4 regions of the Streptomyces sp. NPDC002888 genome follow, and region 1 is predicted to be linked to each of the others. Evidence: riboswitches for the same ligand, from Rfam matches in the RefSeq annotation. Region 1 holds a riboswitch; each other region holds the start of a gene.
The links. A riboswitch is a leader RNA that binds a small molecule or an ion and turns the genes downstream of it on or off. The one in region 1 is predicted to bind cyclic di-AMP.
Positions count from the first base shown of each region.

Region 2: it holds a riboswitch for cyclic di-AMP, as region 1 does, so the genes downstream of both, ACFYWX_RS18240 (transglycosylase family protein) here and ACFYWX_RS33450 (M23 family metallopeptidase) in region 1, are expected to answer to the same signal.
Region 3: it holds a riboswitch for cyclic di-AMP, as region 1 does, so the genes downstream of both, ACFYWX_RS27825 (transglycosylase SLT domain-containing protein) here and ACFYWX_RS33450 (M23 family metallopeptidase) in region 1, are expected to answer to the same signal.
Region 4: it holds a riboswitch for cyclic di-AMP, as region 1 does, so the genes downstream of both, ACFYWX_RS26680 (peptidoglycan DD-metalloendopeptidase family protein) here and ACFYWX_RS33450 (M23 family metallopeptidase) in region 1, are expected to answer to the same signal.

Region 1 covers NZ_JBIAPU010000024.1:121,612-129,295, forward strand. Annotated here, with positions in the region: gene ACFYWX_RS33430 (CobW family GTP-binding protein) at 1-427, shown strand, start outside; gene ACFYWX_RS33435 (DNA topoisomerase (ATP-hydrolyzing) subunit A) at 424-2,880, opposite strand; gene ACFYWX_RS33440 (M16 family metallopeptidase) at 3,247-4,596, shown strand; gene ACFYWX_RS33445 (M16 family metallopeptidase) at 4,593-5,981, shown strand; cyclic di-AMP (ydaO/yuaA leader) riboswitch at 6,173-6,339, shown strand; gene ACFYWX_RS33450 (M23 family metallopeptidase) at 6,354-7,130, shown strand; gene ACFYWX_RS33455 (GntR family transcriptional regulator) at 7,319-7,684, shown strand, end outside.
Region 2 covers NZ_JBIAPU010000010.1:106,945-114,628, forward strand. Annotated here, with positions in the region: gene ACFYWX_RS18215 (NAD(P)/FAD-dependent oxidoreductase) at 1-1,322, opposite strand, end outside; gene ACFYWX_RS18220 (exopolyphosphatase) at 1,744-2,646, opposite strand; partial or broken gene ACFYWX_RS18225 (DUF501 domain-containing protein) at 2,902-3,306, opposite strand; gene ACFYWX_RS18230 (septum formation initiator family protein) at 3,369-3,845, opposite strand; gene eno (phosphopyruvate hydratase) at 3,979-5,259, opposite strand; gene ACFYWX_RS18240 (transglycosylase family protein) at 5,599-6,315, opposite strand; cyclic di-AMP (ydaO/yuaA leader) riboswitch at 6,320-6,488, opposite strand; gene ACFYWX_RS18245 (transglycosylase family protein) at 6,683-7,684, opposite strand, start outside.
Region 3 covers NZ_JBIAPU010000018.1:86,009-93,692, reverse strand. Annotated here, with positions in the region: gene ACFYWX_RS27835 (carboxymuconolactone decarboxylase family protein) at 1-75, shown strand, start outside; gene ACFYWX_RS27830 (HAD family hydrolase) at 186-1,016, shown strand; gene ACFYWX_RS27825 (transglycosylase SLT domain-containing protein) at 1,250-1,732, opposite strand; cyclic di-AMP (ydaO/yuaA leader) riboswitch at 1,737-1,912, opposite strand; gene ACFYWX_RS27820 (polyprenyl synthetase family protein) at 2,480-3,490, shown strand; gene ACFYWX_RS27815 (outer membrane lipoprotein carrier protein LolA) at 3,828-5,060, shown strand; gene ACFYWX_RS27810 (ABC transporter ATP-binding protein) at 5,116-6,090, shown strand; gene ACFYWX_RS27805 (ABC transporter permease) at 6,077-6,994, shown strand; gene ACFYWX_RS27800 (flavodoxin family protein) at 7,013-7,600, opposite strand; gene ACFYWX_RS27795 (amidase) at 7,645-7,684, opposite strand, start outside.
Region 4 covers NZ_JBIAPU010000017.1:82,738-90,421, forward strand. Annotated here, with positions in the region: gene ACFYWX_RS26660 (Glu/Leu/Phe/Val dehydrogenase dimerization domain-containing protein) at 5-1,186, shown strand; gene ACFYWX_RS26665 (TetR/AcrR family transcriptional regulator) at 1,572-2,192, shown strand; gene ACFYWX_RS26670 (SGNH/GDSL hydrolase family protein) at 2,233-3,018, opposite strand; gene ACFYWX_RS26675 (DUF6250 domain-containing protein) at 3,160-3,873, opposite strand; gene ACFYWX_RS26680 (peptidoglycan DD-metalloendopeptidase family protein) at 4,112-5,044, opposite strand; cyclic di-AMP (ydaO/yuaA leader) riboswitch at 5,049-5,210, opposite strand; gene ACFYWX_RS26685 (alpha-galactosidase) at 5,514-7,586, opposite strand.

The DNA of each region.
Region 1 (7,684 bases):
CCTGCACACCGCGTACGACAGCCTGTCCTTCGTCTCCGAGGCGCCGCTCGACCCGCGGCGGCTGATGGCGTTCCTCGACAGCCGGCCCGAGGGGCTCTACCGGATCAAGGGGTACGTCGACTTCGGACCGTACGACGTCCGCAACCGCTACGCCGTTCACGCCGTCGGGCGGTTCCTCCGCTTCTACCCGGAGCCCTGGCCGGCCACCGGCGACCGCCTCACCCAGCTCGTCCTCATCGGCTCCGGCATCGACGCCCCCGCCCTCGCCAAGGAACTGGAGGCGTGCAAGAGCGACGCCCCACACGCCGACGAGTACGGCATGTGGGGCGTCCTGCGCTACGTACGGGACCCGGACGACGGACAGGAAGGCCGCCGGTACGAAGACGACGTACCGGCGGATCCGGACGACGGGATCCTGGACGGCTAAACGGGTCCGGCCACCACCGACACCGTCTTGGCCAGGGACACGCCCGAACCGTCCCGGCGCGGGTCCATCTCGGGCAGTTCGGCCGGGGTGCCGTTCTTCTGGGCCGCCTTGGCGGGGGCCGGGCCGGCCCAGGCCAGCGACAGACAGTCCTCGCCCTTCAGGAACCGCTGGCAGCGCACGCCGCCGGTCGCACGGCCCTTGCGCGGATACTGGTCGAACGGGGTCAGCTTCGCCGTGGTCTGGACGGAGTCGTCCAGCGTGCCGCGCGAGCCCGCGACCGTGAAGACCACCGCGTCCACCGCCGGGTCCACCGCCGTGAAGGAGATGACCTTGGCGCCCTCCGTGAGCTTGATGCCCGCCACACCACCCGCCGGCCGGCCCTGCGGACGGACCTGGGAGGCCTGGTAGCGCAGCAGCTGGGCGTCGTCCGTGATGAAGATCAGGTCCTCCTCGCCCGTGCGCAGCTCGACCGCGCCGACGATCCGGTCACCCTCCTTGAGGGTGATGACCTCCAGCTCCTCCTTGTTGGACGGGTAGTCGGGGACCACGCGCTTGACGACGCCCTGTTCCGTGCCGAGGGCGAGGCCGGGGGACGACTCGTCCAGCGTGGCCAGGCAGACCACCGTCTCGTCGTCCTCCAGGGAGACGAACTCCGCGAGCGGGGCGCCGCCCGAGAGGTTCGGGGCGGACGCCGTGTCCGGCAGCTGTGGCAGGTCGATGACGTTGATCCGCAGCAGGCGGCCCGCCGAGGTGACCGCTCCCACCTCGCCGCGGGCCGTCGCCGGCACCGCGGAGATGATCACGTCGTGCTTGGTGCGCCGGGCGTCGGCGTCCTGCGCGAAGGCCTCGCCGTTCGCCGTGCGGGCCAGCAGACCCGTCGAGGACAACAGGATGCGGCACGGGTCGTCCGCGACCTGGAGCGGCACGGTCGCCACCGGGGCGCCCGAGGACTCCAGCAGCACCGTACGCCGGTCGGTGCCGAACTTCTTGGCCACTGCGGCCAGTTCGGCGGAGACCAGCTTGCGCAGCTCCGCGTCCGACTCCAGGATCCGGGTCAGCTCCGCGATCTCCGCGTTGAGCCGCTCCTTCTCCGTCTCCAGCTCGATGCGGTCGTACTTGGTGAGGCGGCGCAGCGGGGTGTCCAGGATGTACTGGGTCTGGACGTCCGACAGCGAGAAGCGCTCCATCAGGCGCTCCTTCGCCTGGGCGGAGTTCTCGCTGGAGCGGATCAGCCGGATGACCTCGTCGATGTCGACGAGCGCCGTGAGCAGGCCCTCCACCAGGTGCAGACGGTCGCGCCGCTTGCTCCGGCGGAACTCGCTGCGGCGACGTACGACCTCGAAGCGGTGGTCGAGATAGACCTCCAGGAGCTCCTTCAGGCCCAGCGTGAGTGGCTGACCGTCCACCAGCGCCACGTTGTTGATGCCGAAGGACTCCTCCATCGGCGTCAGCTTGTAGAGCTGCTCCAGGACGGCCTCCGGCACGAAGCCGTTCTTGATCTCGATGACCAGGCGCAGGCCGTGCGCGCGGTCGGTGAGGTCCTTGACGTCGGCGATGCCCTGGATCTTCTTCGAACCGACCAGGTCCTTGATCTTGGCGATCACCTTCTCGGGACCGACCGTGAAGGGCAGCTCCGTCACGACCAGGCCCTTGCGACGCGCGGTCACCGTCTCCACCGACACCGTCGCGCGGATCTTGAACGTGCCACGGCCCGTCTCGTACGCGTCCCGGATGCCGGCGAGGCCGACGATCCGGCCGCCGGTGGGCAGGTCCGGGCCGGGGACGTGCTTCATCAGGGTTTCGAGATCCGCGTTCGGGTGGCGGATCAGATGGCGGGCGGCAGCGATGACCTCGCTCAGGTTGTGCGGCGGCATGTTCGTGGCCATGCCGACCGCGATGCCCGACGCGCCGTTCACCAGGAGGTTCGGGAAGGCGGCGGGCAGGGCCACCGGCTCCCGCTCCTGGCCGTCGTAGTTGGGCGTGAAGTCGACCGTGTCCTCGTCGATCGACTCCGTCATCAGGCTCGTCGCCGCGGCCTGACGGCACTCCGTGTACCGCATGGCCGCCGGCGGGTCGTCGTTGCCCAGCGAGCCGAAGTTGCCGTGCCCGTCGACGAGCGGCACCCGCATCGAGAAGGGCTGCGCCATGCGCACCAGGGCGTCGTAGATCGACGCGTCGCCGTGCGGGTGGAGCTTGCCCATCACCTCGCCCACGACGCGGGCACACTTCACGTAGCCGCGGTCGGGGCGCAGGCCCATCTCGTTCATCTGGTAGACGATGCGGCGGTGGACCGGCTTGAGTCCGTCCCGGGCGTCGGGCAGGGCGCGGGAGTAGATGACCGAGTACGCGTACTCGAGGAAGGATCCCTGCATCTCGTCGACTACGTCGATGTCGAGGATCTTCTCCTCGTACGAGTCGTCGGGAGGCGGGGTCTTCGTGCTGCGGCGGGCCATCGCTGCCGGCTCCTCCTGTTTCCTGGTCGCTCGCCTACGGGGCGCTCACGTCGCCTTCGGCTCACTCTTGCTGAAGCGTTTGACGGGATCTGACGCGGACCATTGTGGACCGTGGCACTGACAACACGGGCCGGGACCCGGTGCGCAACGCTCGGCCCGACGCCGAGAGGCGCCGCGTGCGCCCACCGGGGCGGCCCTGCGGCACGACTGCCCGCAGGCTACGCCATCGCCGCCCGCAACCGACTTCTCGCTCTCGGCGTACGACCTCCGGGAACTTCGCCGACCGTCCGCACGCTTGCATAAAGTGGCAGGACCAGCAGGAAATCCGCGGTTGCAAGGACCGCTCCCGCGATCGAAGGGATGTACATGCCCATGGGTCACACGGCCACAGCCCAGGCAGGCTCCGGCGGCCTGACAGCGACCGAGCACCGCCTGGCCAACGGCTTGCGCGTGGTGCTCTCAGAGGACCACCTGACCCCCGTCGCGGCGGTGTGCCTCTGGTACGACGTCGGTTCGCGCCATGAAGTCAAGGGGCGTACCGGCCTGGCTCACCTTTTCGAGCACCTCATGTTCCAGGGCTCCGGCCAGGTGAAGGGCAACGGCCACTTCGAGAAGGTGCAGGGTGCCGGCGGCTCGCTCAACGGCACCACCAGTTTCGAGCGCACCAACTACTTCGAGACCATGCCCACCCACCAGCTGGAGCTCGCCCTCTGGCTGGAGGCAGACCGCATGGGCTCCCTGCTCACCGCCCTGGACGACGAGTCCATGGAGAACCAGCGCGACGTCGTCAAGAACGAGCGCCGCCAGCGCTACGACAACGTCCCCTACGGCACGGCCTTCGAGAAGCTGACCGCCCTCGCCTACCCGGACGGCCACCCCTACCACCACACGCCGATCGGCTCGATGGCCGACCTGGACGCGGCGACCCTGGAGGACGCGCGCGCGTTCTTCCGGACGTACTACGCGCCCAACAACGCGGTCCTGTCCGTGGTCGGCGACATCGATCCCGAGGAGACCCTCGCCTGGGTCGAGAAGTACTTCGGCTCCATCCCGGGCCACGACGGCAAGCCCGCGCCGCGTGACGGCGCGCTGCCCGATGTCATCGGCGCCCAGCTGCGTGAGGTCGTCGAGGAGGAGGTCCCGGCGCGCGCCCTGATGGCCGCCTACCGGCTGCCGCACGACGGCACGCGCGCGTGCGACGCGGCCGACCTGGCCCTCACCGTCCTGGGCGGCGGCGAGTCCTCCCGCCTCTACAACCGCCTCGTACGACGCGACCGTACGGCGGTGGCGGCCGGCTTCGGCCTGCTGCGGCTGGCGGGGGCGCCCTCCCTGGGCTGGCTGGACGTGAAGACCTCCGGTGACGTCGAGGTGCCGGTCATCGAGGCCGCCATCGACGAGGAGCTCGCCCGCTTCGCCGCGGAGGGCCCCACGGCCGAGGAGATGGAGCGCGCTCAGGCCCAGTTGGAGCGCGAGTGGCTGGACCGCCTCGGCACGGTCGCGGGCCGCGCCGACGAACTGTGCCGCTACGCCGTGCTGTTCGGTGACCCGCAGCTCGCCCTGACCGCCGTGCAGCGCGTGCTGGAGGTGACGCCTCAGGAGGTTCAGGAGGCCGCCAAGGCCCGCCTGCGCCCCGACAACCGCGCGGTGCTCGTCTACGAGCCCACCGCCCCCGAAGCCCCCGCCGACCAGGACGAGAACGAGGAGGCGGCCCAGTGACCGAGCTCGCCACGATGGACTTCCACCCCCAGCCCCAGGCGGGCGAGGCCAAGCCGTGGGCCTTCCCGGCCCCCGAGCGCGCCACCCTCGACAACGGCCTCACGGTTCTGCGCTGCCACCGCCCCGGCCAGCAGGTCGTCGCCGTCGAGGTGCTCCTGGACGCGCCCCTGGACGCCGAGCCGGCCGGCCTGGACGGCGTCGCCACGATCACGGCCCGAGCCTTCTCCGAGGGCACCGACAAGCACTCCGCCGAGGAGTTCGCCGCCGAGCTGGAGCGCTGCGGCGCCACCCTCGACGCACACGCCGACCACCCCGGCGTGCGCCTCAGCCTCGAAGTCCCGGCCTCGCGCCTGGCGAAGGCCCTCGGTCTGCTCGCCGACGCCCTCAGGGCGCCCGCGTTCGCGGACAGCGAGGTCGAGCGGCTCGTCCGCAACCGCCTCGACGAGATCCCGCACGAGCTGGCCAACCCCTCCCGCCGTGCCGCCAAGGAGCTCTCCAAGGAGCTCTTCCCGGCGACCTCGCGCATGTCCCGCCCGCGCCAGGGCACCGAGGAGACCGTCCAGAACATCGACTCCGCGGCCGTTCGCGCCTTCTACGAGAAGCACGTCCGCCCCGCCACGGCCACCGCCGTGGTCGTCGGCGACCTCACCGACCTCGACCTGGACGCGCTCCTCGGCGACACCCTGGGCGCCTGGACGGGCTCCTCGGCCCAGCCGCGGCCCGTGCCGGCGGTGACCGCCGACGACACCGGCCGTGTCGTCATCGTGGACCGCCCCGGCGCCGTCCAGACGCAACTGCTCATCGGGCGCATCGGCCCCGACCGGCACGCACGCGTGTGGTCCGCGCAGGTGCTCGGCACGTACTGCCTCGGCGGCACCCTCACGTCCCGCCTGGACCGTGTGCTGCGCGAGGAGAAGGGCTACACCTACGGTGTGCGGGCGTTCGGGCAGGTCCTGCGCTCGGCCCCCGACGGCTCGGGTGCCGCGATGCTCGCCATCAGCGGTTCCATCGACACCCCGAACACCGGCCCCGCCCTGCAGGACCTCTGGACGGTGCTGCGCACGCTCGCGGCGGACGGCCTCACCGACGCCGAGCGCGATGTCGCCGTGCAGAACCTCGTCGGCGTGGCGCCGCTGAAGTACGAGACCGCCGCGGCCGTCGCGAGCACGCTGGCCGACCAGGTCGAGCAGCACCTGCCGGACGACTACCAGGCGACGCTCTACCAGCAGCTCGCCGCGACCGGCACTGTGGAGGCCACGGCGGCCGCCGTGAGCGCCTTCCCGGTGGACCGCCTGGTGACGGTCCTCGTCGGTGACGCCGCGCAGATCAAGGAGCCCGTCGAGGCCCTCGGCATCGGCGCCGTCACGGTGGTGTCCGCCGAGTAGCGGCACACAGGCGCAGGGGGCCCTGGGGCGGAAACGTCTCCAGGGCCCCCTGATGTCCGAATTGGGGGAGAGGTTGCCTGTCTGGCCTGTGGGATGCGCTACAAAAGCCGCGATCCGTTTGGGGATTGAAAGTCGTCCCGCTTAGCGTCATCCGGGCTGTTCGTCAGGCAGTGCGCCGCAACCGCGGCACCGGACAGTCATCGCCGAGTCCCCGTACGGCGCGAGCCAGGGGAGCCGGGGACCCAACTAGGCAGTCCCTGGGGTGAATCGGACGCCCGCGCGTGTCGCGAGGGGGCCCGTAGGAGACCTTCCTGCTCCGAACCCGTCAGCTAACCCGGTAGGCGAGAAGGAAGGAAAGGACCCCTCAACTTCATGGCGTTCACCTGCGCCACCGGGAAGCACCGTCGTCCCAGCCGCATGAAGCGCACCACCGCCCGCGCCGCGGGCGTCGCCGCGCTCGCCACCACCGGTGTCATCGGCACCCTGACCGCCGCGCCGGCGCTCGCCGCCGACACCGCCGTCGAACAGACCGGCCTCACCCCCGTCGTCACCGTCGGCGACTCGGTCGCCGTCAGGGTCGACGAACAGGCCGCGGCCCAGAAGGAGGCCGCGCAACTGAAGGCGGCCGAGGAGGCCGCGCGCAAGAAGGCCGCCGCGGAGGCCAAGAAGGCGCGCGAGGAGGCCGAGCAGGCGCGTGAGGTCAAGGCCCGCGCCGTGCGCGCCGCCGAGCGCAAGCGCCTCAACGCCTTCGTGGCGCCGATCTCCGGCTCCTACGTCTCCACCGGCTACAAGTCCGGCGGATCGCTGTGGTCCTCCGGCAGCCACACCGGCGTCGACTTCCACGCCGCGAGCGGCACCGCGGTGCACGCGGTCGGCTCCGGCACCGTCGTCCAGACGGGTTGGGGCGGCTCCTACGGCAACCAGGTCGTGATCAAGATGAACGACGGCACGTACACGCAGTACGGCCACCTGTCGTCCATCGGCGTCTCGGTGGGCCAGCAGGTCACCCCGGGCCAGCAGATCGCCCTCTCCGGCGCGACCGGCAACGTGACCGGGCCGCACCTGCACTTCGAGGCCCGTACGACTCCGGAGTACGGCTCGGACATCGATCCCGTCGCCTACCTCCGTCAGCACGGCGTGAACGTCTGACGACAGACCGCAGGACATCCCGCGGCCCCGGCTCCCCGAGCCGGGGCTTTCGCCGTTTCACAGACCCCGCTGTCCAAAAAATATCCATGGATTCCGGCCCGCCATCGGAAATTCCGGCTCATTGCAATAGAGTCACTGAACACGCGTCCATCGTCGACGTTTCACGGGGATTAAGGCGGAGGTCGGTCATGCGTATTCCGGCGCATTCGGTGTGCACGGCCATCCGGGACGACATCGTCGCGGGTGTCTACGAGCGCGGCAGCCGGCTCACCGAGGAACTCCTCGCGCGCCGCTACGGCGTCTCGCGCGTCCCCGTGCGGGAAGCCCTGCGCACCCTGGAGGCCGAGGGCTTCGTGGTGACCCGGCGGCACGCGGGCGCGTGCGTCGCCGAACCCACCGAGCAGGAGGCCGCCGACCTGCTGGACATGCGCATGCTCCTGGAGCCGCTGGGTGCCTCCCGGGCCGCCCAGCGGCGCACGGAGGCCCATCTGAAGGTGCTGCGCGGCCTCGTGCGACTGGGCCAGGAGCGCGCCAGGCGCGGCAACAGCGAGGAT
Region 2 (7,684 bases), on a different contig from region 1:
GCCTCGTAGAACTCCTCGCGCGGAGTCTCCAGGGCGCCCAGGGCGACGACCTCGCGCTTGAGGAACATGCCGAGGGTCCAGTCGGCGAAGACGCGGATCTTGCGGTTCCAGGTCGGCATGGCCAGACCGTGGTAGCCACGGTGCATGTACCAGGCGAGACGGCCCTTGAGCTTGATCTTCATCTTGCCCATGACGATCATCGCGACGCCCTTGTGGAGGCCGAGACCGGCCACCGCGCCCTTGTTGGCGTGGCTGTACTCCTTCTGCGGGAAACCCCGCATGCCGGAGACCACGTTGTCGCCGAGGACCCTCGCCTGACGCAGCGCGTGCTGGGCGTTCGGCGGGCACCAGGCGTTCTCGACGCCGGCCTTGCGGGCGGCGACGTCCGGGACCTGGGCGTTGTCGCCGGCGGCCCAGATGTAGTCGGTGCCCTGGACCTGGAGCGTCGGAGCGCAGTCGATGTGACCGCGGGGGCCGAGCGGCAGGCCGTAGCGGGACAGGGCCGGGTTCGGCTTGACGCCGGCGGTCCAGACGATGGTGTTGGAGTCGACCTCGAGGCCGTTCTTCAGCACCACGTGGCCGTCGACGCAGGAGTCCATGGAGGTGGAGAGGTAGACCTCGACCCCGCGGGCCTCCAGGTGCTCCTTGCCGTACTGGCCGAGCTTGGGGCCGACCTCGGGAAGGATCTTGTCTGCGGCGTCGACGAGGACGAAGCGCATGTCCTCGCGGGACACGTTCTTGTAGTACTTGGCCGCGTCCCGGGCCATGTCCTCGACCTCACCGATGGTCTCCGCACCGGCGAAGCCGCCGCCGATGAAGACGAAGGTGAGCGCCTTGCGGCGGATCTCGTCGTCGGTGGTGGAGTCAGCCTTGTCGAGCTGCTCGAGGACGTGGTTGCGCAGGCCGATGGCCTCCTCGATGCCCTTCATACCGATGCCCTGCTCGGCGAGGCCGGGGATCGGGAAGGTGCGGGAGACCGCGCCGAGTGCGACGACCAGGTAGTCGAAGGGCAGCTCGTACGCCTCGCCGACCAGCGGGGAGACCGTGGCGACCTTGCGGTCCTGGTCGATGGTGGTGACCCGGCCGGTGAGGACCTCCGCCTTGGGAAGCACGCGCCGCAGCGGGACGACGACGTGACGCGGGGAGATGCTGCCGGCGGCGGTTTCGGGGAGGAAGGGCTGGTAGGTCATGTACGACCGGGGGTCGACGACCGTGACGGTCGCCTCGCCGTAGCGCATCTTCTTGAGGATGCGCCGAGCTGCGTACAGGCCTACGTACCCACCGCCTACTACGAGGATCCTGGGACGCTCCGTGGTGCTCATGCCATCGAGTATCCACCCGCCCCTAGGGGGTCGCTCGTGCGCCCCTTCACAAGCTCTTGCCGGGTGTGTGCTATCCTCCGCGGCTCGCGTGATCCACATCATGATGACAAGTGGGAACCGGTGTGCACGGTGACCCGTTGTCAATGCCGCGTGAGCTGCCTCTCTGGGTCGCCGACCCCCCTGCGAGCCCTCGCTCGAGCCCCTCTCCGGCGCCGCTCCGGAACACCCTCATACCATGCTTCTGAACGCGTTCAAAGGCCTATTGGGCCCCCAGAAGGGTCAACCGGACCCTTCTCGTCGCCCTGGAGTGCCGAATTCCTTGTGAAGAACTTCACGAACTTTTCCGGCGGGGTGCCTCCGAGGGGTTCATCCGAACCCCTCGGACGCGCTCATCCGTGATACATGCCTGCTCAGAAGGGGCCTACACCGCGGAGAACGCGATGCCGTCGAGGATGTCGTGTTCACTCACCACGACCTCCTCGGCACCGATTCGCTCCATGATCGTCAGGAGGACGAGGGCGCCCGCCGCGATCACGTCCACGCGCCCCGGGTGCATGGAGGGGATGGCCGCGCGTTCGGCGTGGGTGGAGTGGAGGAGCCGGTCGGTGATCTCGCGGACCGTGTCGCGGGAGACGCGGGAGTGGTGGATGACGGACGAGTCGTACTCGGGGAGGTCCTGGGCGATCGCCGACACCGTCGTGACGGATCCGGCGAGACCGACCAGGGTGCGCGCCTCGCGCAGGGGCACGGTCTCCTCGGCGAGATCCAGGGCCGCCTCGATGTCGGCCCGCATCGCGGCGATCTGCTCCTCGGTGGGCGGGTCGGCGACCACGCCGTCCCGCACGAGGTGCCGCTCGGTCATCCGTACGCAGCCCACGTCGACCGAGCGCGCCGCGCGCACGTGGTCGTCGCCGACGACGAACTCCGTCGAGCCGCCACCGATGTCCACCACCAGGTAGGGACGGGACAGGTCGTCGCGGCCCGCCAGCTCCTTCGTCGCCCCGGTGAAGGAGAACTCGGCCTCCTGGTCGCCGGAGATGACCTCGGGTTCGACGCCCAGGATGTCCACCACGCCGCGCACGAACTCGTCGCGGTTGGAGGCGTCCCGGGAGGCCGACGTGGCCACGAACCGCACCTTGCCCGCGCCCAGTTCGCGGATGACCTCCGCGTACTCGCGGCACGCCGCGAACGTGCGCTCCAGCGCCTCGGGGGCCAGCCGGCCGGTCCGGTCCACGTCCTGGCCGAGCCGAACGATCGTCATACGCCGGTCGAGCTCCAGCAGTTCACCCGTGGCGGGGTTGACGTCCGCGACGAGGAGCCGGATGGAGTTCGTACCGCAGTCGACGGCGGCGACCCGGCCGAAACCGTCGGGAACGAGCGGGGTGTCCGCGAAGAAGCCGCTGCGGGCCTCGGCGGGGTCGGAGACCGTGCCCTCCTCGCCCGGGTGCTCGTCCGCCGGGTCCGGCGCCACGAGCTGCTGCACGCACGGCCCCTTGCGCCACCACTCCGGCAGCATCGCGAGCGCCTCGTCGCCCAGCGGGTTCACGCCCGGCCCCGCGGCGAGGGAGTGGCCCACCAGCACGTGCAGGCACTTGACCCGGTCCGGCATGCCGCCCGCGCTCGGGAAGCCCTTCAGGACCTCGATGGCGTCACGGCGCGCGATGTAGTCCTCGTGTGCGGCACGGTACGCGGCGGCGAGTTCCGGGTCGGTCTGCAGCCGCTCCGTCATCTCCTTCATGACGCCGTTCGCCTCCAGCGTGCCGATCGCCGAGGCGGCGCGCGGGCACGTCAGGTAGTACAGCGTCGGGAAGGGCGTGCCGTCGGGCAGACGGGGGGCCGTCTCGACGACGTCCGGCCGGCCGCACGGACACCGGTGCGCGATGGCGCGCAGCCCGCGCGGCGGGCGTCCGAGCTGCTGCTTGAAGGCCTCGACGTCCGCGTCGGTGGGCTCGGTGCGCGGAGTGGTCGGCGGGGGCGTTTCCATGCCTGTCTTTCTATCGGGTCTACCGGTCCATCGGGCCTACCGGCCCATTGGGTCTACCGGTCTCACTGGTCGGAGGCGTCGGACTTGTCGACCCCGTCCCAGACGTTGGAGTACCAGGGGCGGTCGGCCGCCACCAGGTCGGCGTGTGCCTGCTTGGCCGCGGCCGGGTCGATCACGATGTACCCGGTCTCGCCGGGCATCACATAGTGCAGCCGCTGCCGGATCTGCTGCTCCGCGTACGCGTCGTCCTGCCAGCGCGCCTTGAGGTCGCGCAACTGTTCGACCCGCTGCTTGGCCTGCGCCTTCTCCCGCTGCAGATCGGCGACCTCGGCGCGCTGGGAGACGTACTGCCTTATCGGATAGGCGAGGGCCACGATCAGCGAGCACAGGACCAGGGCGAGCAGGGCCGCCCGGCTGGTCAGGCGGGAGCGGCGGGCCTGCCGCTTGGTCTGGGAGCGGTAGACACGGGCCGCCGTCTGCTCACCGAGCAACCGGATCCTGGTCGCGGTGGAGAAACGGTCCCGGTCCTTCACGGCCATGTCCCCGCGCCTCCCGTTTCACACGTGCGTACGTCCCCGCACACGGTACGGGACCGAGTACGGGGACGTACGTACGACTGGCTAAGGCTTAACCCGGGAAGGCCCAGCCCTTGAAGGTTCAGCCCTTGAAGGTTCAGCCCTTGAAGCGGGGGAAGGCCGAGCGGCCCGCGTACACCGCCGCGTCGTCGAGGATCTCCTCGATGCGCAGCAGCTGGTTGTACTTGGCGACGCGCTCGGAGCGGGCCGGGGCGCCGGTCTTGATCTGGCCGCAGTTGGTGGCGACGGCCAGGTCGGCGATGGTGACGTCCTCGGTCTCGCCGGAGCGGTGGGACATCATGCACTTGAAGCCGCTGCGCTGGGCCAGCTCGACGGCGTCCAGGGTCTCGGTCAGCGAACCGATCTGGTTGACCTTGACCAGCAGGGCGTTGGCGGCGCCCTCGTCGATACCGCGGGCGAGGCGCTCGGGGTTGGTGACGAACAGGTCGTCGCCGACGAGCTGGACCTTGTCACCGAGCTTCTCGGTGATGGTCTTCCAGCCGTCCCAGTCGTCCTCGAACAGCGGGTCCTCGATGGAGACGAGCGGGTACGCCGCGACGAGCTCGGCGTAGTAGTCGGTCATCTCGGCGGCGGAGCGCTCCTTGCCCTCGAAGAGGTAGGAGCCGTCCTTGTAGAACTCGGACGCGGCGACGTCGAGCGCCAGGGCGATCTGCTCGCCGGGGGTGTAGCCGGCCTCCTTGACGGCCTCGAGGATGAGGTCGAGGGCCTCGCGGTTGGAGCCGAGGTTCGGGGCGAAGCCGCCCTCGTCGCCGAGGCCGGTGGCCAGGCCCTTGCTCTTCAGGACCTTCTTGAGGGTGTGGTAGACCTCGGTGCCCCAGCGCAGCGCCTCGGAGAAGGACTCCGCGCCGATCGGGGCGATCATGAACTCCTGGATGTCCACGTTGGAGTCGGCGTGCGAGCCGCCGTTCAGGATGTTCATCATCGGCACCGGCAGCAGGTGCGCGTTCGGGCCGCCCAGGTAGCGGAAGAGGGGGAGGTCGCTGGCCTCGGAGGCGGCGTGGGCGACGGCGAGCGAGACGCCGAGGATGGCGTTGGCGCCGAGCGAGCCCTTGTTGTCGGTGGCGTCCAGGTCGAACATGGCCTGGTCGATCAGGCGCTGCTCGGTGGCGTCGTAGCCGACCAGCTCCGGGCCGATCTGCTCGATGACGGCCAGGACGGCCTTCTCGACACCCTTGCCCTGGTAGCGGTTCGGGTCACCGTCGCGGAGCTCGATGGCCTCGAAGGCGCCGGTGGAGGCGCCGGAGGGGACGGCGGCACGACCCGTGCTGCCGTCGTCGAGGCCGACCTCGACCTCGACCGTGGGATTGCCTCGGGAGTCCAGGATTTCCCGGGCTACGACGACGTCGATGGACGGCACGAGCATCTCCTTCATGGGATGTGACGCTGGAAGTGCGGGGCCCGTGGGCCTTGCGACTAGAGCCTAACCGCCCCCGGGGCATCGGCAGCCGACCGACCGCCTCGTGGACAGGCTGACGGTACACATTGTTCCCGGCTGGAACAAAGGGCGGTACGGGGATTGCGGGCGAAGGACGGGCAAAGAAAAACCCCGCCCCGGTGCGTACGGGGGAACACGCACCGGGGCGGGGAGCCCGTGGGGACGGGGGGCCCTCACGTGTCCTCCACTGTGGAGGACACGGCTATGAGGACGCTTTGGTTCGGCTGGGGTCCGCGTAGGACCTCGGCTCGAGCCCGCGTATCACTTCAGGTGAAGCTGCTGGCCCGGGTAGATGAGGTTGGCGTCCTGGACGATGTCCTTGTTCAGCTCGAACAGCTTCTCCCAGCCGCCCGCGACCTTCTGCTTCGTGGCGATCGAGCTGAGGGTGTCGCCCGTGACGACCTTGTACTCGCCGTCGCCCTTCTTGACCTTCTTGCCGGTCGGGGTGGTGACGGTCTTCTTGGCGGCCGGGCGCTCGGAGGAGCGGGAGGCCTGCTGCTCGCTCGAGCGGGTGCTGGTGCCGCTGTCGTTCGAGGAGCTGCTGCCGGAGGAGCCGCTGCTGGAGGAGCCGCTGCCGGACGAGGTGTCGGTGCTGCCGCTGGAGGAGGCGCCGGACAGGCCCTTGCCGCAGACCGGCCAGGCACCCTTGCCCTGGGAGGCGAGGACCTTCTCGGCGACGGCTATCTGCTGCGCCTTGCTGGCCTGGTTGGCCTGGGAGGCGTACTGCGTGCCGCCGTACGCGGCCCAGGTGGAGGCGGAGAACTGCAGGCCGCCGTAGTAGCCGTTGCCGGTGTTGATGGACCAGTTGCCGCCCGACTCGCACTGGGCGACCGTGTCCCACTCGGAGGCGGTGGCGGCGGAGGCGTTGCCGGCCGCCATCAGCGGGGCGGCGACGGCGGCGCCGGTCACACCGGCGATGGCGATGGCGCGAGTGGTCTTGGACGGACGACGGTGCTTGCCCTTGCCGGAAAACAGCATGGTTGGATCCCCTCACCGACGCCTGCGAGGTGAGCTGTCGGGTTCGGGCCGGTTGAGTTGCCCGGCCGCACCTCTCACGAGGCGCGGCTTCACCCCAAGCCGGATCCGGTCTCAATGTCCGGGCCCGGCACTTACCTTGGGTCCCCCGCTCCTGCCTACGGCGCTTGACGCGACGACTGTTCCCGTACGGCCGCTGGCAGGATTCGGCGTTGCGGCAGCCGGGGCTCACGTTGGCGAGCGGTCATGACCGTAGACACGTGATCCACGGAATTTCAAAGACGATCAGGGCTTCTGAGACTCATCCCACACTTTCACCAAAGCGGACATTTTGTGTGAAGTGTGGCGCTAACTCCCGCCGCTTTTCGCCCTATTCAGCCCCGACTCGAAGGGTCTGACCGGCGGAGATGTTGTTCGGGTCGGCGCCGATCGCCTGCCTGTTCTCGGCATAGAGGGCAGACCACCCGCCGTCGAGGCCAAGGGAGTCGGCGATGGACGCCAGGGTGTCACCGGGGCGGACGGTGTAGGCGTGACGGCCGGAGGAGGCCGTCTTGGCCCCGCCGTCCGTGGTCTCGTCGGCACTGCCGCCGCGGTGACGGCCGGTGCCGGTGTCCACGGAGCCGGTCACGGAGCCGGTGTCCACAAGGCTCCAAGAACCCGCACCCTGCTGCACATTGTCCGACTCGTCGGACTTGTCGGATGCGGGGCCTTCCGCGGGCGAGCTTTCGGGGCTCCGTGAGTTCGTCGCGCCGGAATCGGCGGACGAATCGGACTTTGCGGAGTTATCCGACTTGGAGGGAGAAGAGGGCGAGGGGGGCGAAGGGGACGGTTCCGTGGAGGATCCGGTCGCAGAGTCGTCGGGGGTACTGGACGCACCCGAGGACTCATCGGATGTTCCGGAGGAGTCGGAAGAATCCGACGAATTGGACGATCCAGATGAGCCAGATGCGCCGGATGAGCCAGATGCGCCGGACGAATTGGACAGACCTCGGGAGGGCACGTCGTCGGCCACACCCGTGTCGACGTCGGCCGAGCCCGAGTCCTTTCCGAGTCCGGTGAGCAGTCCGCAGGTGGGCCAGGCGCCGGGGCCCAGGTCGTCGAGGATCTTCTCGGCGACGGTTATCTGCTGGGAACGGCTGGCCTTGTCGGCGCTGGAGGCGAACTCGAGGCCGCCGTACTTCTCCCAGCGCTCCTGGTTCAGGTGCAGGCCGCCGTAGAACCCGTTGCCCGTGTCGGCGCTCCACGCTCCGCCGGTCTCGCAGTCGGCCACCTTGTCCCACGTCGTGCCGTCGGCCGCACTGGCGCCGGTGGCCCCGAGCAGCGGGATGGCGATGGCGGAGCCGGTCACCCCGGCAGCGACGAGGAGAGCCGG
Region 3 (7,684 bases), on a different contig from region 1:
ACCATCTCCCTCACCAACATGTTCAACCGGATCAACACCACCATCAAGGAGCCTGCGGGCACCACCTGGGGGTGAAAACCCGACCACGGCAGGGGAGTTGAAAGGCGCGGCGGGGCTGCGGTGGGAGCCGTCGTCGTCCGGTTCGCGCTGAGTCGAGGGGCGTGTCCTGTCCGTATTCTCTGATCATGGCCGCACCCACCGCATCTGACGAGCGCACCGCGTACTCACTCATCGCCACCGACCTGGACGGAACGCTGCTGCGCGGCGACGACACCGTCTCCGACCGGTCCTTCGCCGCGCTCGCGCGGGTGGCACGGGCGGGTGCCCAGCACCTCGTCGTGACGGGACGGCCGGCGCCCCGGGTGCGTCCGCTCCTCGACGACCTCGGCAGCAGGGGGCTCGCGGTGTGCGGGCAGGGCGCACAGGTCTACGACGCCGGCGCGGGCCGTCTGCTGTGGTCGGTCACCCTGGACCGGGAGTTGGCGGAGACAGCTCTCGAGAAGGTCGAGGCCGAGGTGGGCCAGGTGTACGCCGCGGTCGACCAGGATGGCGTCGACGGGCTCACGCTCATCGAGCCCGGGTATCTGATGCCCCACCCGACCCTTCCCGCCGTGCGGGTCGGACGGCGCGCCGACCTGTGGTGCGCGCCGATCAGCAAGGTCCTGCTGCGCCATCCCGACCTGTCCGACGACGAGTTGGCTGCGACGGCGCGCGGAGTGGTCGGCTCCCTCGCGACGGTCACCATGTCGGGACCGGGGACCGTCGAACTCCAGCCGTGCGGCATCACCAAGGCAACGGGCCTGGCGCTGGCCGCCGAGCACCTGGGCCTGAGCCCGGCGGACACGATCGCTTTCGGGGACATGCCCAATGACATCCCCATGTTCGACTGGGCGGCCCGTGGCGTCGCGATGGCCAACGCCCACCCCGAACTCAAGGCCATGGCCGACGAGGTCACCACGTCGAACGAGGACGACGGCATCGCCGTCGTCCTCGAAAGACTGTTCCCACAGGCCTGACGGGGAGGGGGCTTCCCGCCAGGCCTGACCGGTTGCCTCCCGTCAGGCCTGACCGGTTGCCTCCCGTCAGGCCCGACCGGTGCCTCCCGTCAGGCTCGACCGGGGGTGCTTCCCGCCAGGCCTGACGGGGGAGGGGCCCCCTGCCCGGAATCCGCGAGGGCTACGGGCAGGGGCCCCCTCCCCCGCCAGGCCTGACGGGGGAGGGGACAGGGCGCTCTGATACGCGCCGACTACTAGTACGCGCCGAAGACGTTGTCGATCGAGCCGTAGCGGGCCGCCGCGTAGTTGCAGGCCGCCGTGATGTTCGCGATCGGGTCGTACGGGTCGAACGACGTGCCGGGCACGTGGTAGGCCTGGAACGTCGGGTCGATGACCTGGAGGAGGCCCTTGGACGGGGTGCCGGCGGCCGCGTTGGAGTCCCACAGGTTGATGGCGTCGGGGTTGCCCGAGGACTCACGCATGATGTTGCGGTAGATCCCGTCGTAGGAACCGGGGATGTTCCGCTCGGCCATGATGGCGAGCGACCCGCGGATCCAGCCGTCGAGGTTGTTCGGGTACCCCATGACCGAAGCGCTCGTCACGGTCGGGGTGGCGGCGGAGGCACTGGTCGCGCCGATGAGCGGCAGCGCGAGCACGGCGGCGCCGGTGCCGGCGACGGCGAGGGTGCGAACGAGGCGGGACGTGCGGGTGCGGCGGGGCAGGCCGGCAGCGGGCATGGCGAATTCCTCTCCGTCGCCTGCGAGGTGAGCTGTCGGGTTCGGGCTGGGAGATGCCCGGCCGGCCGCCGAACGGCGACGTGGCTTCACCCCGAGCCGGTCCGGTGCGATGCCCGGCCCGGCGACTTACCTGGGTCCCCCGCTCCTGCCGTACGTGAGTGAGTTCGTCGATGGGTTGCGGCGGGCGGCGGCAGGATTCGGCGTCCGCCCGACAGGCCGGGAACGTATGCGAGAGCACATGTCGGGAACAAGTAGTGGATACACGTCTCGCCCCATTGACCTTGGTCTGAGGCGTATGGGGCACTTGATCCTTTGCGGCTGCCAAGGCTCAACTCGGTGACTGGCAAAGGGGGAAGGTGGCGTGCGGTGAAGTGTCCGAATAAACCCGCACGTGACCCAATTCACTGCGCGCGCATCCTCAGCTCATATGCCACCAAGGGGAATTGAGAAATCAATTGCGGCAAATCGGGCGCAGCGCGTCCATGGCTGGATGACATGAATCCCTGCTCGCGGGTAAGCCGATGAATGTCCCGCCGTATCGGACGATCAAAGACATGCAGTCCGATTTCGTACCGACCGGACGGTATGGAAACTTCCGGCGTCTCCCGCCCGAGCGACGTAGCCGGTGGGAGGGGCGGGGGGCATCAGTGATCGAAAGGTGACCGGATACGCTGACTTGAGTGATGGCAGCGACCTATCGACAAACCATGTAAGCGCCGGTAGACACCAGCAGACAGGAGACCCCTCGTGACCGTCGTCGGGCCGTTCGGGCTGAGCGTGCGGGACCAGGTTCTGGAAGCCGATGTCCAGGCCGGAATGGCGGCCGTCGAGGAAGGTTTGCTCGAAGCCACCAAGAGCGAGGTCCCCTTCATCACGGAAGCCGCGCAGCACCTCGTGCGAGCGGGGGGGAAGCGTTTTCGGCCACTTCTGGTGATGCTCGCGGCGCAGTTCGGTGACCCGTACGCGCCGGGGATCGTGCCGTCGGCGGTGGTCGTGGAGCTGACCCACCTCGCCACGCTGTACCACGACGACGTGATGGACGAGGCCGATGTGCGGCGCGGGGTGGACAGTGCGAACACGCGCTGGGGCAACTCCGTCGCGGTCCTCACCGGCGACTTCCTGTTCGCGCGGGCCTCGCACATCCTGGCCGACCTGGGGCCGGAGGCGGTCCGGGTCCAGGCGGAGGCGTTCGAGCGGCTGGTCACGGGCCAGATCCTGGAGACGGCGGGCCCCACGGACGGGCGCGACCCGGTCGAGCACTACCTGGACGTGCTGGGCGGCAAGACCGGCTCGCTGGTCGCGGTCTCCTGCCGGTTCGGCGCGATGATGTCCGGCGCCGACGAGACCGTGGTCGACGTCCTGACGCAGTACGGCGAGCGGCTGGGGGTCGCCTTCCAGCTCGCGGACGACGTGCTGGACATCGCCTCCGACTCGCACGAGTCGGGCAAGACGCCGGGGACGGACCTGCGCGAGGGCATCCCGACCCTTCCGGTGCTGCGGCTGCGCGAGCGGGCGGCCCGGCTCGGGCTGTCCGAGGACATCGCCCTGTGCGAGCTGCTGGACTCCGACCTGACCGACGACGCCCGGCACGCCGAGGCGCTGGCGGCCCTGCGGGCGCACCCCGCGCTGGAGCAGGCGCGGCAGGACACGGTGCGGTACGCGAAGGAGGCCCGGGCCGCACTGGTGCCGCTGAAGGAGTGCGACGCGAAGGTCGCCCTGATGGAGCTGTGCGACGCGGTGGTGCACCGGGCCGGCTAGGGCCTTCGGTTCTCTCGGAGCACCCAAGGTATGTGATGTGCGTCACGTCACCGATGCCGTGTCGGTCGCCTGTTCCTGAAGGGCCGAGCTGTTCGGCCCGCGCGGCGGCGTCACCCGTACGACCCCTACGGGTCGGGGGAGGCGCCGCCTCCTCATGTCATACCGCAGGCGTACATGGAGTTGAGTCCGCGGGTTGACGCAACCCCCCGGCGGATTTGGTCAGATGGACACCACGGAAATCACCACTCCTCACCGATTCGGGTGAGAATGGCTGCCCGGGGTGGAAGACGGACACGCGGGATGGGCAGCCGCCGCCGACGACGGAGGTAAGGCACACATGGCACCGTACGCATCCGATGACAGCACGACCGCCGGGGAGGGCGACGACCTGCGCTCCGGACGGCGCAAGGCCGCGAGGTACGTCGTCCCGGTCGCGGTCATGGGGGTGGCGGCGGCGACCATCGGGCTGGTCCCGGCGCTCGCCGACTCCGGTGACCCCGACCTGCCGAAGGTCAGCGCGCAGCAACTCATCGAGAAAATCGCCCAGTCGGACGTGCAGCAGCTGTCCGGCACCGTGAAGATCAGCACCGACCTGGGCCTGCCCGACCTCGGCGGACTGGAGAGCGGCCTGCTTTCCGGCGCCACGCGGTCCGGCGAGGGCGACGGCTCGTCCGCGGACCCGTCCGCCAAGCTCACCGAACTGGCCTCCGGCACGCACACCCTGCGCGTCGCCGCCGACGGCCCCGAACGGCAGAAGCTCTCGCTCCTGGAGAACGCCGCCGAGTACAGCCTGATCCACAACGGCAAGGACGTCTGGGGCTACGACAGCAAGTCCAACGAGGTCTACCACGGCACCGCCTCCGAAAGCGCGGAGAAGAACGGCAAGAGCGACAAGAGTGAGAAGCGGGAAGACGTCCCCGCCACTCCCAAGGACCTCACCGAGGAGGCCCTGAAGTCGGTCGACGACACGACTTCCGTCACCGTCGACGGCACCGTTCATGTCGCCGGCCGGGACGCCTACAAGCTGCTCATCAAGCCGAAGCAGTCCGGCACCACGGTCGGCGCGATCAGTGTGGCCGTGGACGCGAAGACCGGGCTGCCGCTGAAGTTCACGCTGACTCCGGCGAGCGGCGGCGCGGCCGTGGTCGACGCCGGCTTCACGCAGGTCAGCTTCAGCAAGCCGGCCGCCTCCACCTTCGACTTCGCCCCGCCGAAGGGCGCGAAGGTCACCGAGGACGAGAACGCCGACCACGCCGACCGCGGGCAGCGGAGCCCGAAGTCCGAGAAGGACCTCGGCAAGGAGCTCGACGGCCTGAAGACCCTCGGCGAGGGCTGGAACTCCGTCGCCACCTTCGACACCGGCGGCGAAAGTGTCCCCTCCGGCGCCGAAGCCGGCGGTGACCTCGGCGGGTTCCTCGGCTCCCTCGGCGACCAGGTCAGCGGGAAGTTCGGCAAGGGCACGGTGTTCTCCACCCGCCTGGTCAACGCCCTGATCACCGACGACGGCAAGGTCTACGTCGGCGCGGTCACCAAGGACGCCCTGGTGAAGGCGGCGAACTCCGGAAAGTAGGAGAGCGGAGAGCAGGAGAGCGGAAAAGCAGGAGAGCGGGAAGCGGGAGGGAGTCATGGACGAACCGTCCGCCACGGAGCCGAAAGAGGCGGACGCGCGCGACGGCGTCATCGCCACCCGCGCGCTCACCAAGCGCTACCGCGGCGGACAGCTCGCCGTGGACGGCCTGGACCTGACCGTCCCGGAGGGCAGCGTCTTCGGCTTCCTCGGTCCGAACGGCTCGGGGAAGACGACCACCATCCGCATGCTGATGGGGCTCATCGCACCCACGTCCGGCTCGGCCCGCGTCCTGGGACACCCCATGCCGCGGGCCTCGCGCGCCGTCCTGCCGCACGTCGGCGCGCTCATCGAAGGGCCCGCCCTGTACGGCTTCCTCTCCGGCCGCGACAACCTGCTGCGCTACGACGCCGCCGACCCGGTCGCCGATCCGCGCACCCGGCGCACGCGCGTCGCCGCGGCGCTGGACCGGGTGGGCCTGACGGCCGCCGGGGGCAAGAAGGCGAAGGCGTACTCCCTCGGTATGAAGCAGCGGCTGGGTCTCGCCTCCGCCCTGCTCCAGCCCCGCCGCCTGCTCGTCCTCGACGAGCCGACCAACGGCCTCGACCCGCAGGGCATGCGGGAGATCCGTTCCCTGGTGCGGGAGCTGGCCTCCGACGGCACGACCGTCTTCCTCTCCTCCCACCTGCTCGACGAGATCGAGCAGGTGTGCACCCATGCGGCGGTGATGGCCCAGGGCCGGCTTCTCACGCAGGGGCCGGTGGCGGAGCTGGCGGCGGGCGCGCGGGGCAGGCTGGTGGTGACCACGCCGGACGCGGGGGAGGCGGCCAGGGTGCTGAAGGAACAGGGCGTCGGGGACGTCGTGATCGCCGAGGACCGGGTGACCGGCGAGCCTCCGGAGCGCGACCTCGCCGACGTGAACGCCGCGTTGGTCACCGCGGGCGTCCGCGTGCGCGGCTTCGGCGTCGAACGGGCCTCCCTGGAGGACGCGTTCGTGGCGCTCACGGGGGAGGGGTTCGATGTCGCGGGCTGAAGCAGTGCCGCAGTCCCACGCCGGGGACCGGCCGGAAACCCTGCGCAAACCCAGTCCGTTGTGGACCTTCGGTCTGCTGCGCAGCGAGCTGCTGACCACCCTGAGGCGCTGGCGCACGCTCGCGCTGCTGGGCGTGCTGGCGGCCGTGCCGATCCTCGTCGGGATCGCGGTGAAGATCGAGACCAGCGACGGTTCGTCGGCCGGTCCCGGCGGAGGCGGAGGCGGCGGCGAGGGACCGGCGTTCATCGCGCAGATCACCAACAACGGGCTGTTCCTCGTCTTCACGGCACTGGCCGCGACACTCCCGTTCTTCCTGCCGATGGCGGTCGGTGTCGTCGCGGGCGACGCGATCGCCGGCGAGGCCAACGCGGGCACCCTGCGCTACCTGCTGGTCGCCCCCGCCGGCCGTACCCGCCTCCTCCTCACCAAGTACGCGACCACGATGGCGTTCTGCCTGCTGGCCACCCTCGTGGTCGCGACCTCGGCGCTGGCGGTCGGTGCGCTGCTCTTCCCGCTGGGCGACCTGACGACGATCTCCGGCACCCGGATCGGCTTCGCCGACGGCCTGGGCCGGGCCCTGTTCATCGCCCTGGTCGTCGCCGCGTCCCTCATCGGGATCGCGGCCCTGGGCCTGTTCGTCTCGACGCTCACCAACAGCGGCATCGCGGCGATGGCGACGACCGTGGGCCTGCTGATCACGGTCCAGATCCTCGACCAGATCCCCCAGCTCCACGCGATCCAGCCGTACTTCTTCTCCCACTACTGGCTGTCCTTCGCCGACCTGATGCGCGACCCGGTCTACTACGACGACCTGGTGAAGAACCTCGGCCTGCAGGGCCTGTACGCGGCGGTGTTCGGCTCAGCGGCCTGGGCGCGATTCACGGCGAAGGACATCACGGCGTAGGGAGCCGGCGCATAGAGGTCACGCCGTCTCGTGCGGGAATCTCGCCAGCGGTGCCTCGCCCGCGAAGAAGGTCTTCGCCCGCGTCAGCGCCCCCTCGTCGTTCAGTACGTCACCGCGCCTGCTGCCGTTGCCCAGCAGGACCCCGCCGAAGCGCATGCCCATGTACGCCGCCGAGTTGCGCAGCGTGCCGATCAGCGGGTCGGCGACGGAGAACTCGTGGTCGGCGAGCGCGGTGACGCCCCAGAGGGTGCGCCCGGCCAGGGTCGCCTTGAAGTCCAGGCCCGGGGTGCGCAGCCAGCCCGACCAGTAGTCGAGGTAGCGCTTGGTGTGCGCGGACACGGAGTACCAGTACAGCGGCGACGCGATCACGATGTCCGTGGCGGCGAGCGTGGCGTCGAGCAGCAGCGCGGGAGTGCCCTCGGTGGGACGGGCGTGGTCGCTGTCGCGCCGCAGGTCCACGAAGTCGGGCAGTGCGTGCTCGGCCAGGTCGATCCAGTGCTGTTCGACGTCCGAGGGGAGTTGCTCGGCCGCCCGGCGTGCCAGCAGTTCGGTGTTGCCCTCGTCGCGGCTGCTGCCCAGCACGAACAGGAAGCGGCGGGTCGTCATGGATCCCCCAAATAATCGGCGTGCGGCAATTACACGCCTCTACATTAAATGCGCATGCATGCATTCGTCCAGACGTGCGCCCCG
Region 4 (7,684 bases), on a different contig from region 1:
CCGCATGCCCGCGTCGCCCCTGTTGTCCCTCACCTGGGTCGACCACGTCACCGGTCGCCCGGGCCATCTCGTCGTCGACCGGCTGGTGCGCGGCGTCGCGAGCGGTGGTCTGCGGATGCGGGAGGGCTGCACGCTGGACGAGGTCGCCGGGCTCGCGCGCGGCATGACCATGAAGGAGGCGCTGCACTACGACCCCGAGAGCCGTTACGTCCCCCTGGGCGGCGCCAAGGGCGGCATCGACTGCGATCCGCGGGACCCGGAGGCGTACGGGCTGCTCGTGCGCTACCTGCGCGCCATGCGGCCGTACATAGAGCGCTTCTGGACCACCGGGGAGGACCTCGGTCTCACCCAGGACCTGGTCGACCGGGCCGCCGCCGAGGCGGGGCTGGTGTCGTCGATCCAGGCCGTGTATCCGCTGCTCGACGACGAGGCCGCGGCCCGGCGGCGGCTCGCGGACGCGTTCACCGTGGAGGTGGACGGCATCGGCCTGGACGAGCTGGTCGGCGGCTGTGGGGTCGCCGAGTCGGCGCTCGCGGCCCTGGACCGGGCCGGTGTGCCGTACGCGGGGGCGCGGGTCGCCGTGCAGGGGCTGGGCACGATGGGCGGGGCCACGGCGCGGTTCCTCGCGCGCGCGGGACTGACGGTGGTGGCCGTCGCCGACGTCAAGGGCACGGTCGCCAACCCGGCCGGACTCGACGTCGAGGCGCTGCTGGCGGCGCGGGACGCCCACGGCACGGTCGACCGGGGTGTGCTGCGCCCCGGCGACCGCGAACTGCCGGGCGACGCCTGGCTGTCCGCCGACGCCGAGGTCCTGGTACCGGCGGCGGTCTCGTACGCGATCGACGCCGTGAACCAGGAGGGGATCACCGCACGTTGGGTGGTCGAGGCGGCCAACATGCCCGTCCTGCCCGACGCGGAGGCGCTGCTGACCGCGCGCGGGGTGACCGTGCTGCCGGACGTCGTGGTCAACTCCGGGACGAACGCCTGGTGGTGGTGGACGCTCTTCGGCGACATCGGCCCGGACGCGGACGAGGCGTTCGCGTACACGCGCCGCTCCATGCGGGCCCTGGTCGATCTGATGCTGGCCCGCGCGCAGGCCGACGGGACGACCCCACGCGCCGCCGCCCACACCATCGCCGAGGACCGGCTGCCGCTGATCGCCGAGCGGTTCGGCTGGTACCGCTGAGGACGGCCGAGCGGTTCGGCCGGGACTGGCGAGGGCACACGAGCGGTTCGGCTGGTACCGCTGAGGACGGCCGAGCGGTTCGGCCGGGACTGACGGGGGCGCACGAGCGGTTCGGGCGGGACCGCCGAGGAGGGTCGAGCGGTTGGGCCGGAGCCGAAAAGGAGAGGCCTTCCGGTTCTCGGGCACGGACCGGAAGGGGGCGAGCGGTTCGTGGGCACCGACCGGGGCGGACGAGCGGTTCGGCCGGGGCCGCCGAGGACGGCCGAGCGGTTCGGCCGGGCCGAAAGGGGAGGTCGGGCGGTTCGTGGGCGCCGACGGGGTGGACGAGCGGTTCGGGCGGGACCGCTGGGGGCGCCCACTGCGGAGGCCGGGCTAGGGTGACCGCGTGGCAAGAGTGCGGTTGAGTGTGGCGGAGCGGCGCGAGGAGTTGTTGCGGGCCGCCGTCGAGCAGATCGAGGCGCGGGGCGTGGCGGCGGTGAGGATCGCCGATGTGGCCTCGGCGCTCGGTGTGAGCAACGCGCTGGTGCTCTACCACTTCTCGACGAAGGAGAAGCTGGTCGCCGCCGCCTTCACCCGCGCCGCCGAGGACGACCTCGCGCATCTGCGCAAGCTCCTCGGCCGCCGCACGACGGCACTGCGGCGGCTGCGGTCGGCCGTGCGCTGGTATGCCCCGACGGGGCAGGCCAAGGGCTGGCGGCTGTGGATCGAGGGCTGGGCGGTGGCGCTGCGCGAGCCCGCCCTGCGGGAGGTCACCCGGGGCCTCGACCGGCGGTGGAAGGCGGCGATCACCGAGGTCATCACGGAGGGCGTGGCCGGCGGCGAGTTCGCGTGCCCCGACCCCACCGGTGCCGCCCTGCGGCTGACGGCCCTGCTCGACGGGCTCGCCGTGCAGATGACGTCGTACGAGGGTGGGGTGCCCCGGGTGCGCGCACTCGAGTGGGTCGACGACGCGCTGGCCCGGGAACTCGGGGTGGAGCGGGAGGCGTTGACGGCGTCGGATCGGTGAGCGCCGCACCGAGCGCCCGCCAGACCTCCCGATCCACCCTTCACGCCACCGCGGCGATCCGCATCCTGATGTCGTCCGGCGACAGGGTGCCCTTGGCCGTCACGTGGTCGCCCGAGGACTCCCCGCGCAGCCGCCGGCCGATCCACGGCACCAGATACTCGCGCGCCCAGTGCACGTCGTCCCGCCGCACGTCGAGGGTGCCGCGCACCGGGAGCGGAGGCCAGGGCTGCTCCGGGTCGGCGGGGACCTCGAGGCCGAGGGCCTGCCCGGCGCGCAGCGCCACGCGCGTGTGCCCCTCGGGAGACAGGTGCAGCCGGTCGTGGTCCCAGGCCCGGCGGTCCTGGACGGACTTCAGCGACCACAGGTCGAGCACGGGACAGCCGTACCGGTCGGCGACGGCGCGGACGTGCCCGTTGTAGGTGGCGATCTTGCCGCGCAGATGCTTGAGCACGGGGATGCCACGGGTGTCGAAGCCGGTCGTCACCATCACGGTGCCGGCCACGGCGGTCAGCGCCGCGATCGCCTGCTCGAAGCGCTCGGCGACCTCGTCCGGGTCGGTGCCGGGGCGGAGGATGTCGTTGCCGCCCGCACAGAAGGAGACCAGGTCCGGCGCGAGCGCGACGGCCTGCGGGAGTTGGTCCGCCACGATCTGGTCGAGGAGTTTGCCCCGTACCGCGAAGTTGGTGTACTCGAAGTCGCCCTCGGGCCGCCGGTCCGCGAGCAATACCGCGAACCGGTCGGCCCAGCCGACGAACGCCCCGTCGGGGCCGGGGTCGCCTACGCCCTCGGTGAAGCTGTCCCCCACCGCCACGTACGACCCGATCACTGATCTGCTGTCATTCTTCGAATCGTCTGCCACAGCAGTTCATGATTCACCCCCGAATGTGACCTACGCGACCGTAGGCAAGGGTTGACGGGCGGTGAGATAAGCCACTGCTAAAGAGTTTGCCAATCAGGGAATAGGGCGTCAGGCCTGCCGGTGCAGGGACCACACCCGGAATCCGCTGATCCGGAAGTGGCTCCAGGTCGTGCGGAACGCGAAATGCCCGCCGGTGTACGGCTCCGGGTCGGTGTAGTCGAAGACGAGCCGCCCGTTGTTCCACCAGCGCACAGTTGAGCCGTCGGAGACGATGCGGACGTGGTTCGGCTCGTTCGCGACGAGCAGCGGCTCGGTGTAGTCGTAGATCAGCGGGCGCACGTCCGCCTGGCCGACGTAACGGCGCAGCCGGGTGGTGGTGTTGGTGTTGGCGCCGTAGCCGACGTAGTACGTCTTGAGGTAGTCGTACTCGGCGAGCGCGCCGCCGCGCCGGGTGGCGAAGAGGTCGTCCGGGGAGCGGACGTCGACGGCGTTCCAGAAATTGTTGAGGTCCGAGACACGGTCGTTGACGCCGCCGGCGGAGACGGGGGTGGCGGTGTACTCCAGGACGTACGGAGCCTCGAGCGGCTGCCTGAACCAGATCGTCGCACCGGCGGGCACGTCGACCTCCAGGATGCCGCGGGAGGCGGTGACGGTGCCGCCCTTCTCGAGTTCGACGGCCCACCGGTCGAGGCCGTGGCGGAAGTCGTCGTGGGCGATGAGGCGGCGGTGGCGGGGCGTGGCGCTCGCGGTGGTGGCGGGGGCGAGGCCGGCCAGGGCGGCGCCGGCAGCCAGGGCGCCGAACGCTCTGCGCGTGGTCGTCACGGGAAACGGCTCCTTCTCGGGGTGAAGTGCGGGATGGAAAGCGCTTGCCATCTGACGGGGATCACTGTCTCCCGGCTCCGCCCTCGCTGTCGACACTCCTGGAACCCCTGCCACAGAACCGCAACGCGGCGATCATGAGCGAGCGAGTCCGGACACACCGAAGGCCGGACCCGGGGATCGGGGTCCGGCCTTCGGCAGCGTGTCAGGCAGGGGTGTGGTGCGGGGGTGCGGTGCTCCGTCAGCCGACGGTGACGCCGTGCGAGCGGAGGTAGGCGACCGGGTCCACGTCCGAGCCGTAGTCCGGGGTGGTCCGGATCTCGAAGTGCAGGTGCGGTCCGGTCACGTTGCCGGTCGCGCCGGAGAGGCCGACCTGCTGACCCTCGGTCACGGTCTGACCGGCGGAGACGGAGAGCGAGGACAGGTGGCCGTACTGGGCGTAGTAACCGTCGCCCAGCTTGATGACGACCTGGTTGCCGTACGCGCCGCCCCAGCCCGCGGAGACGACCGTGCCCGCGGCCACGGCCTTGAGGGACGTGCCGGTCGGGACGACGAAGTCGACGCCGGTGTGGTAGCCGCTGGACCACATGCTGCCCGCCATGTGGTACGGGGTGCCGATGGTGGCGCCTGCCACGGGGAGGGTGTAACCGCTGCCGGTGGAGGTGTCGTTGGACTGGGTGGCCGTCGTGGTCTTCGCGGCGGAGGACTTCGAGGACGTGGAGGTCTTCGAGGAGGCCGAGGGCTTGGACGCCTTCGACTCCGAGGAGGACGGCTTGCCGGTGCTCGTCGCGGCCTTCTTGCCTATGGAGAGCTTCAGGCCGGGGTGGATGAGCGACGGGTCGGAGCCGATGGCCTCGCGGTTGTCGGCGTAGAGCTTCTTCCAGCCACCGCTGAGGTGCTGGGCCTCGGCGATCTTCGAGAGGTAGTCGCCGGACTTCACGGTGTAGGTCCGCGCGCTCGCGTTGTCCGCGGCGGTCTTCTTCTCGGCGGCCTTCTTCTCCACCACCGGAGCGGACTGAACGGCCTTTTCGGGAGCGGACTGGGAAGGAGCGGCGTGGGCGCCGGTGGCCCCGAGAAGGGGGAGGGCGAGCGCTGCGCCACCGGTTCCGGCGACGGCGATGGAGCGGGTGAAACGTTGGGTCTTCGGGCGGCGGTGCTTACCCTTCGCGGGCATGGCGAATTCCTCTCCGGCGCCTGCGAGGTGAGCTGTCGGGTGCGAGCTGGAGATGCCCGGCCGCGCCGAGGCGCGGCTTAACCCCAAGCCGTTCCGGGAACCGGAACAGGCGGTCTTACCTGTGGGTCCCCCGCTCCTGCCGTGCACGGGTCAGTGGGTGCGGTTCTCCGGCGGCGGCAGGATTGGGCGTCCGTCCGGATTGGTGTGGAACGTAAGCGACCAGGACGCGAAGGGACAAGCAGAGGGTTGCGTGGCAATGCGCTTTTCGTGATCCGCCGCGAGAATCCCCGGTGACACTCCGTGTAATACGAAGGCACCGTTTTTCGTGAAAGCCCTTGAAAACCACCTGAATTACGTGGACATGACGGGCGACGCACGGTCACGGATATGACGCTAATCACGTGACGTCGCTCCAGACCCTTTTCTTTCAGAGCGAATTGGAATTAACCCTGCAATTCGGACAGAACTCTCAGATGCGGCGCAGCCGGAGAACTGCCGCATCCAGGTCACCCCGCAGTCCGGTGCGCAGCCCGTGGTGCAACAGCACGGCACCTCGATGAATTTCGCCCGTTTCGAGGCATTCGTACGAGGCTGTCGGGTCGAGCCCGCGCAGCCGCAGCGCCGGCACCGGCTCGCCGTGATGCTGCGCCTGCAGCCAGGCCAGGACGACGGACTCGTCCCCGCGGACGTACTGCACGGCACTGAGTCCGCCCCGCGGGGGCCGTAGCCGGTAAAGGTCCCCGTGCTGCACCAGCGGACGGATCTTCTTGTAGAGCTCCACCCACTCCCGGGCCTCGGCGAGTTCGTCCTCGGTCCACTGGGCGAGGTCGCCGCCGACTCCGAGGACGCCCGCCATGGCACTGACGAACCGGAAGCGCAGGGAGCTGACCCGGCCGTTGAGCTGAGTGTTGGGGCTGTCGGTGACCCAGGCGGCCATGACCCGCGCGGGGTGGATCTGGCTGAAGCCGTGCTGGATGGCGAGCCGGTCGAGGGGGTCGGTGTTGTCGGAGGTCCACACCTGGTCCGTACGGCTCAGCACGCCGAGGTCGATCCGGCCGCCACCGCCCGAGCAGGACTCGAAGGCGACACCCGGGTGCGCCGCCCGCAGCCGGTCCAGCAGGGCGTAGAGGGCGTTCACGTGGTCGACCCAGAGTCGCTGCGGATACTCCTCGCCCGGCCAGCCGGCGTCGGTGAAGCAGCGGTTGAAGTCCCACTTCACGTAGTCGATCGGGGCGCTGGAGAGGAGAGCGTCGAGCTGCTCCCAGAGATAGTCCTGGACATCCCGGCGGGCGAGGTTCAGTACGAGCTGATTGCGGAGTTCAGTCCGCTTTCGTCCCGGTTGGTACTGCACCCAGTCGGGGTGCGCCCGGTACAGCTCGCTGTCCGGGTTCACCATCTCGGGCTCGACCCAGATGCCGAACTGCATCCCGAGGGCGTGGACGTAGTCGGCGAGCGGCTGCAGGCCGCCGGGGAAGCGGTCCGGGTTGGGCCGCCAGTCGCCGAGCCCGGCGCGGTCGCTGGTGCGCGCCCCGAACCAGCCGTCGTCGACCACGAACAGTTCGACGCCGATGGTCGCTGCCTGCCGCGCGAGGGTCGCCTGCTGCTCCTCGGAGATGTCGAACTCGGTGGCCTCCCAGGAGTTGAACAGCACGGGCCGGTCCCGCTCGGCGTCCGGGACGACGTACGTCCGCTGGTAGGCGTGCCAGACCCGGCTCGCGCCGCCGAAGCCGCCGTCGCTCCACAGGCCGGCGAAGACGGGCGTGGTGTACGACTCCCCCGCCGCGAGGCGCAGCAGGCCCGAGTCGTCGTACCCGGCGCCGCCGGTGATCTGCACGCGCGCGTCCGGGAGTTGGGCGACGGCGATCCGCCAGGAGCCGGACCAGCCGAGCGCACAGCCGTAGACCTCGCCGCGCTCCTCGGTCGCGTCGGTGTCGAGGGCGACCCACGGGAGGTGCTGGTGACCGGTGTGGCCGCGACGGCTGCCGATCACCTTCTCACCGTAGGTGAGGGGGGAGGACGTCAGCCGGGACTCGGCGGCCCAGCGGCCGTGCAGCTGCGACAGGCGCCAGCCGTCACGGTCGGGCAGGGTCCAGGTGGCGGAGTCGGCGCGCAGCAGCTCCAGGGAGGCGGGTCCCTGGTTGTCGAGCGTGACCCAGCGCTCGACCACGTCGTCGCGGATGCGGTAGTGCAGCGTGACGAGCAGCCCGGCGTCCCGGAAACGCAGTCGCAGGAGGTCGCCCTCGGTGTCGTACGCCTCGAAGCGCCACTCGGTGCCGCGCCGCTCGTCGGTGCGCACGGACAGGGCGGGCCGGGTGAAGCGCGGGCCCCCCTCGACGGGGTACTCCTCGCGGCCGTCGAGCGGGGACTCGAAGGGCCAGTAGTCGGGCAGCGGGCGGACGGCGAGGGCCTCGGCGTCCGCCAGGGCGATTCTCGGGCCCCAGTGCAGATGGAGGAGCTCGTGGTCCTCGGTGACGTGGACGGCGTAGCTGCTCGTGGGTCCCGAGAGCAGCCACGTACGGCCGTTTTCCGCGATCTCCAGCATTCAGGCCTCACAGATCCGAACAGGTGCGATCAAGCACCAACATCATCAAGGTCCGGAGGCGTTCCGGGCAACGCCTGTGGACAACGCGTCGCCGCGGC